One region of the Anaeromicrobium sediminis genome, then DNA from elsewhere that is predicted to be linked to it. Evidence: a T-box and tRNA genes for the amino acid it is inferred to sense, from the RefSeq annotation. Region 1 holds a T-box; the other holds one or more tRNA genes.

Region 1 (3,432 bases):
TAGCTGACCTCCACCTTCTGGATAAAATGGTGTCTTATCTAATATTAGAGTAACTTTATCAGAAGCCTGAGCTTTATCTACTAACTCATTATCCTTTACTATATTTAATAACTGTCCTTCTACTACATAATTGTTATACCCTACAAAGTCAGTATTAGTACTATCATCTATTTGAGAGAATACATCTTCTTTCCAAGCTTCTAAACTATTGTCTGTTCTAGCAGATCTAGCTCTCTCCCTTTGAAGTTCCATTTCTTCTTTAAATTTTTCTTCATTAACTTCAAGACCTTCTTCTTCTAATATTTCTTTAGTTAGTTCAAGAGGGAATCCATAAGTATCATATAGTTTAAATGCTTTCTCTCCTGATAATACTTTATTCTCTTCTTTTCTAAGTTCTTCTATGTATTCTTTTAATATTTCACTGCCTTGATCTATAGTTTCTTGGAATCTTTCTTCCTCTATGGATATTACTTTTTTAATATAATCTTTTCTTTCCTCTAATTGACCATATGCCACCTTTGAAACTTCTATTACCTTATCAACTAAGCCGTTTAGGAAGGCTCCTTTGATTCCTAATAACTTCCCATGTCTAGCCGCACGTCTTAGTAATCTTCTTAATACATAGCCACGACCTTCATTACTTGGCATTATTCCATCACATACCATAAATGATACGGATCTAATATGGTCTGTTATTATTCTAATTGAAGTATCAGTCTTTTCATCCTTGCCATATTCTGCTTTACTTATATCTAATACAGCTTCTAATATGGCCCTTATAGTATCTACTTCAAATATGGAATCCACATCTTGCATTATACATGCTACTCTCTCTAAACCCATTCCCGTATCTATGTTAGGATTAGGTAGTGGATTATAATTTCCTTGTTCATCCTTGTTGTATTGAGTAAATACGTGGTTCCAAAATTCTACATATCTATCACAGTCACAACCTGGTTTACAATCCACATTGTCACAACCATACTTTTCTCCTCTATCATAATAAATTTCAGAACATGGACCACAAGGGCCTACTCCTATTTCCCAAAAGTTATCTTCTTTTCCTAATCTTACAATTTGCTCTTTAGGTACTCCAATTTCCTTATTCCATATTTCATAAGATTCATCATCATCTAAGTACACACTAACCCATAATTTCTCTACAGGCATGTTTAAATGTTTTGTTACAAACTCCCAGCCCCAAGCTATGGATTCTCTCTTAAAATAATCTCCAAAAGAGAAATTTCCTAACATTTCAAAGAAAGTTGCATGACGAGCAGTCTTTCCTACATTTTCAATATCTCCAGTTCTTATACATTTTTGGCATGTAGCCATTCTATTTTTAGGAGGAGTTTCTACTCCCATGAAATATTTCTTTAAAGGTGCCATTCCTGCACTAATAAGTAGTAAACTCTTATCCCCTTGAGGAACTAAAGAATAACTTTCCCTTGCATAATGATCTTTGCTTTCAAAGAAATCTAAGAATTTTTTTCTTATTTCATTTAAACCCATTTTTTCCATTTTCACACTCTCCTTTTTTTTCAAAAAAAAGATACTTTCATCCCCTGGGATAGGGACGAGAGTATCTCGCGGTACCACCCTACTTATTACATGTTACTGTAATCTCTTAGTAAGAGCATTATAACGTATGCCAATCGTTAACCTTTACTGTTATTTTCAAAGTTAATACTCCAAAGTTGCTTCTACCTTATCCGAATAGAGATTTCTCAGCCTAGAATCTCCTCTCTGTGAATTGAAATAAAGTGTACTCTTCTTTTTCATAGTATTTTTCTCATTTTTAATTTAACTTTAGTAGATTATATAAAAATTAGAACTATTTGTCAACGCATATTCTTATAGAATATTTCTTACCACATCCACCATGTCATTTGCCTTGTTAATTGCGTTATGACTTCTTCTCATTAATTTATGTCCTCTTCTCATTAGCTTTCTTCTTTGGCGAGGACTCATACTATTACTCATATAAGCACTAGTCGCCATTCCTATCATACCACCAGCAATAATTCCATACATAAATTTATTTCTCATAGTTATACTCCTTTTTATAATTTAAATTTTTTATATAGTATTATTATTTTTCCACTTTAAAATTTAAAAAATTCAATAAGTACACTAGAAAATATTTGATAAATTATATAGCTTTAGTTATAGTTCCTCCACCTAATAATAAATCACCATCATAAAATACCACTGCTTGACCTGGTGTTATAGCTCTTTGGCCTTCTTCAAATAAAACTTTTATAAGGCCATTACTATAATGATATAATTTAGCTTTAGATGGCTTAGAATTATATCTTATTTGACATTCAACTTCTAAGCCATCTACAAATTTACCTAAATGTATAAAATTTACATTTTCTGCTATTAAACCCATATTGAATACATCTTTATTATCTCCTAGTACCACTTCATTTTTAATTGGATCTATTCTAACTACGTAAGTTGGTTTTCCCAATGCGATTCCAAGGCCCTTTCTTTGGCCTATAGTATAATGTACAATTCCCTTGTGTTCTCCTAATATATTTCCATCTATATCTACGAATTTTCCTTTTTTAATTTCTTCTCCACGTTCTTCTTCTATAAACCTGCCATAATTGTCATCTTCAACAAAGCATATTTCTTGACTATCAGGCTTTGCAGCCGTATCTAGTCCTAAATCCATTGCTATTTTTCTTACTTCTTCCTTTGAAGAAAATTCTCCTAATGGCATTAATATATGTCTAACTTGATTTTGAGTTAAATTATATAATGCATAAGTTTGATCCTTTTTAATGGAATTAGATTTTCTAATTATGGATTTATCTATTGTTTCATCATATTGTATTTTAGCATAATGGCCTGTGGCCACATAGTATGCTCCTAATTGATGGGCTTTTTTTAGTAGTTCCTCAAATTTCAAATATTTATTACATGCAATACATGGATTTGGTGTTCTTCCATTCATATATTCATCCACAAAATAATCTATCACTTTTTTCTCAAAGGCCTCTTTAAAATTCACAACATAAAAGGGAATATCTAATTTATTTGCAACCCTTCTTGCGTCATCAACGGCTGATAAACCACAACATCCACCTTCCTTTTCTTGAAAATCTTCACCTTTTTCTGGCCATACATTCATCATTATTCCAATTACATCGTATCCTTGTTTTTTTAATAGGTATGCTGCTACAGAACTATCTACACCACCGCTCATTCCTATTACAACTCTTTTCTTATCTAAACTTTCCATCTTAATCACCTACTACTTTTAGTTTTATCTCTCTTTTCTATATTATTCTAACATATACAATAAAAATTAAAAGCTCAGAAAATCCTGAGCTTTAATTTCTATAACTTAGTATTAATTTTTACTCATGGTCATGACCATGATCATGATGGTCTTCATCTGGATTAAAATCTTTTAATTCA
Region 2 (3,432 bases), on a different contig from region 1:
TAGAATGTTCCTTATCTGAAAATACGTCCTTTTTCACATGATATCCTAAAATAAGCATAAAGGGAATTACTATGACTTTCTTTATATTATCCCTCTTTAATTTAGGTATTATATTATCCATCATAGGATAACCTTCCACCGTAGCCACATAAGCATTTACACCCTTATCATTTAAAAAGCTTTGTAAGCAGGGATAAGAACTATTAGCAGGATGATTTGCCCCATGACCTATTAATACTATTTTTTCATCTTCCTTTGTATTAGGTAAATATTCTAAAATACTATCCACCGCAATTTCATAGTCCTCCACATCGTATAAAAGAGTTTTTCCCAATACTATCTTTTTAAATTTATGTTTATATTCTTCTACTATTTTTACTATCTTTTCATATTCATGACCAGGAATTATATGAAGTGGTTGTAATATGATCTCACTAAAACCATCTAACATGAATTTTTCTAAGGATTCTTCTAAAGTATCTATCCAGATATTTTCCCTAGTACCAAGCTTTTTAATAATCTTCTCAGAAGTATAGGCTTGTCTTACTTCATAATCACAAAAGGTTTCTTTTATCTTATCATTTATAGATTCAATGATTTTTCTTCCTCGTTCATAACTAGTACCAAAACTAACTATCAAAATACCCTTTTTAGTCATGCTAAATCCCCCTACATATGAGTTTATACTTATATTTTACACTAAATACGAGGTTTTAACTACATACTATAAAAAAAGAACTCTTATCCATCATCAGATAAGAGCTAAATATACGCATAACTTTTTTGAGGTTTTTACATTAATTCCATGTCAAATTTAAGTACTTGTTAAATCTATTATCCTACTAATTTTTCGCCTAGTTCTTTACACTGTTGTTCTCCATCGCTATCTGGAGTTAAATGAACCATTAATCCATCACCAACTATGTCAGCTCCATAATCACTCATTCTTTCTTCCCAATCTCTCATCCATTGGCCATCGCCCCAATCATAAGAACCAAATAAAGCTAGTTTCTTACCACCAAAACTTACATCTTTAAGACTTTCTACAAAAGGTTCCATGCTATATTCTTCTAATACTTCCGCTCCCATTGAAGGGCAACCTAATGCTACAAAATCAGCATTTTCTACCATACTTACGTCTGCATTATCTACAGTAACTAAATCTACTTCTACACCTTTATTCTTAACTCCCTCAGAAATTGATTGAGCCATAGCTTCTGTATTTCCTGTTCCACTCCAATATATTATAACTGCTTTTTTCATGAGCTTCATCTCCTCTTTTTTGATAATGATTATCATTTGCAATTATAATTTACCATATTATTTCTCATTTGTAAATAGTTTAATTTAAATTTTTTTAATAATAAATTGGGAACAATAAACATTGACATTATTTGTAATTTCTTTTAAAATATAATTTATAAGAATAATATTTTGGGGCCATAGTTCAATGGGAGAATAGTAGACTGGCAGTCTATTGATACGGGTTCGACTCCCGTTGGCTCCACCAAAGAAAAAAACTCTAGTATAAAAACTAGAGTTTTTTTCTTTGGCAAATTTACGGTTCCTTATTTAAATAAAATGAATAAATATATTACTCCTCAATACATGTACTTAATAAAATTATAGGGTTGAGATTTTCATATCCACATTATCATGCTAACACCAGCCTTATCATTTACTTTATTTCAGGCCTTTCAATACTAATGTCTTCACCTATATGATCATAATCAATCTCACAGTTCTCATACCCAATATTATTTAAAAACCCACCATATTCCCATACAATTTCATCTTGTGAATTAATCAATAGGGTTAAGTCAAATTCAGTATTGTCTCCATTTTCAAGGTAATTGACACGATCATTTATAGGATTTGCAAACGTGAAAGTTTCATTTTCACGAAATGTAATTTCATACATAGTTAAATCTCTCTTGATTTCTCCTGTTTTTGGTATTTTGACCTTCTCTAATTTACTAATATCCTCTTTAGATGCTCTAATCAATTTATTTAAAGAAATAATCCTATACCCTTTGAATGAATTGTACTCATATAATTTATCTCTATTATCCTCTGATAATTGGTTAGAAATCCAGGGCTTGTCTTTCCCTTCTTTTCTCATAAGGATTTGCCCATTTATATACACCTCTTTATAAGGTATATATTCGTAAACATTCTCATATGAAGATACAACTCTTAACTCTTTTCCATTAATTAAACCCTCAGCATGAATATGGTTTGCATAGCTGTCCTTAGGCCTTTGTACATAATCAACTGTAAATTCCCCCTTGAAATTTTCATTCTTTATAATGGCCTTATACAGCTCAGGATGGTTTTCATAGATATAGCTAGAAGTAGGTGGAGTAAATCCCAAATCCTCATTTTCTAAAATATCAGCCCAATAAATCAGACCCCAATAAACACCTGTGCACAAAATATATACTATTAAAGGAATTCGAACAGATGCCTTTTTGCCACCTAGCTTAATATGATTTTCGAACAACTCCTTCTGATCGTCTTTGTAAAAATTTGCAATTACTAGGTTTATCCCCCAAGAAATTAAGTTCATCTCTATAAAAGTTGACGCAACAATAATCCCTATAATAGCCAAAACAATGTAAAATGTTTGTGTCTTTACCTTATGGGTATATCCAAGTCTTTTATAATTAATTATATACATTATGCCGCCAGCAATAAAAGAAAAAAAAACACTTATCCAAAAAATACTCTTTGGACTCCAAATGGCAGGCTTATTATACTTTTCGTTAAATTCATTTTCAAACATCTACAACCTCCTTAGTTAAATAATACTCCATACGAGTTACTTTAATAATTAAAAGTGTCTTGATAGTCTTATATTAATAATTCATTCGCATAGAGTTTTTTTCATTAGAACATATTCAAAGATATCTATCACATGCTGATTGTCTCTCTCCCTTAAATCTACTCTTATTTTTCAAATATGTAGAGGTAAATAGAATCAATGAGTATAAAAATACCCACATAAAGGAAAATAATAGGATCAGACCTTGGTGAATTCATATTTAGATATTCATCTGTTATTTTTCCAATACTAGACAAAATCACGAAAAATAAACAACCTGCTATATATATAGCTCCAAACTGACTAAATGAGATACTATGAGTGATAAAAATTTCATGTATCCAAATAAGTATTCCAATAGGCATAAATACAAAACAAATTATTTTTATAAGTTTTGTAAAATTCCTACCTATATGATCATATATAATTAAACTTATAATACCTGATAGCACAATACCTATAATTGATTCCATATCCATAACATCATCTTCTCCTTACCAGACTACAAAGTTTATCATTTTTTTATGAAATTATTCTTTATAATTTTGTTTTTCTCTACTCTATTCTAATACGATAATCTATACAATATTAGGCAAATTTATCAAGAA

The links. A T-box is a leader RNA that pairs with one kind of tRNA and senses whether it is charged. The one in region 1 lies ahead of alaS (alanine--tRNA ligase), so its partner is inferred to be a tRNA-Ala.
Region 2: it encodes a tRNA-Ala, which carries the amino acid that the T-box ahead of alaS (alanine--tRNA ligase) is inferred to sense. The anticodon was not compared.

What each region holds. Positions count from the first base shown of each region.
Region 1 covers NZ_NIBG01000001.1:75,784-79,215, reverse strand. Annotated here, with positions in the region: gene alaS (alanine--tRNA ligase) at 1-1,521, opposite strand, end outside; T-box leader at 1,570-1,791, opposite strand; gene CCE28_RS00365 (hypothetical protein) at 1,855-2,049, opposite strand; gene mnmA (tRNA 2-thiouridine(34) synthase MnmA) at 2,153-3,253, opposite strand; gene nifU (Fe-S cluster assembly scaffold protein NifU) at 3,372-3,432, opposite strand, start outside.
Region 2 covers NZ_NIBG01000012.1:41,131-44,562, reverse strand. Annotated here, with positions in the region: gene CCE28_RS13710 (sirohydrochlorin cobaltochelatase) at 1-658, opposite strand, end outside; gene CCE28_RS13705 (flavodoxin) at 835-1,263, opposite strand; tRNA gene CCE28_RS13700 (tRNA-Ala) at 1,437-1,510, shown strand; gene CCE28_RS13695 (hypothetical protein) at 1,679-2,785, opposite strand; gene CCE28_RS13690 (hypothetical protein) at 2,950-3,303, opposite strand; gene CCE28_RS13685 (hypothetical protein) at 3,413-3,432, opposite strand, start outside.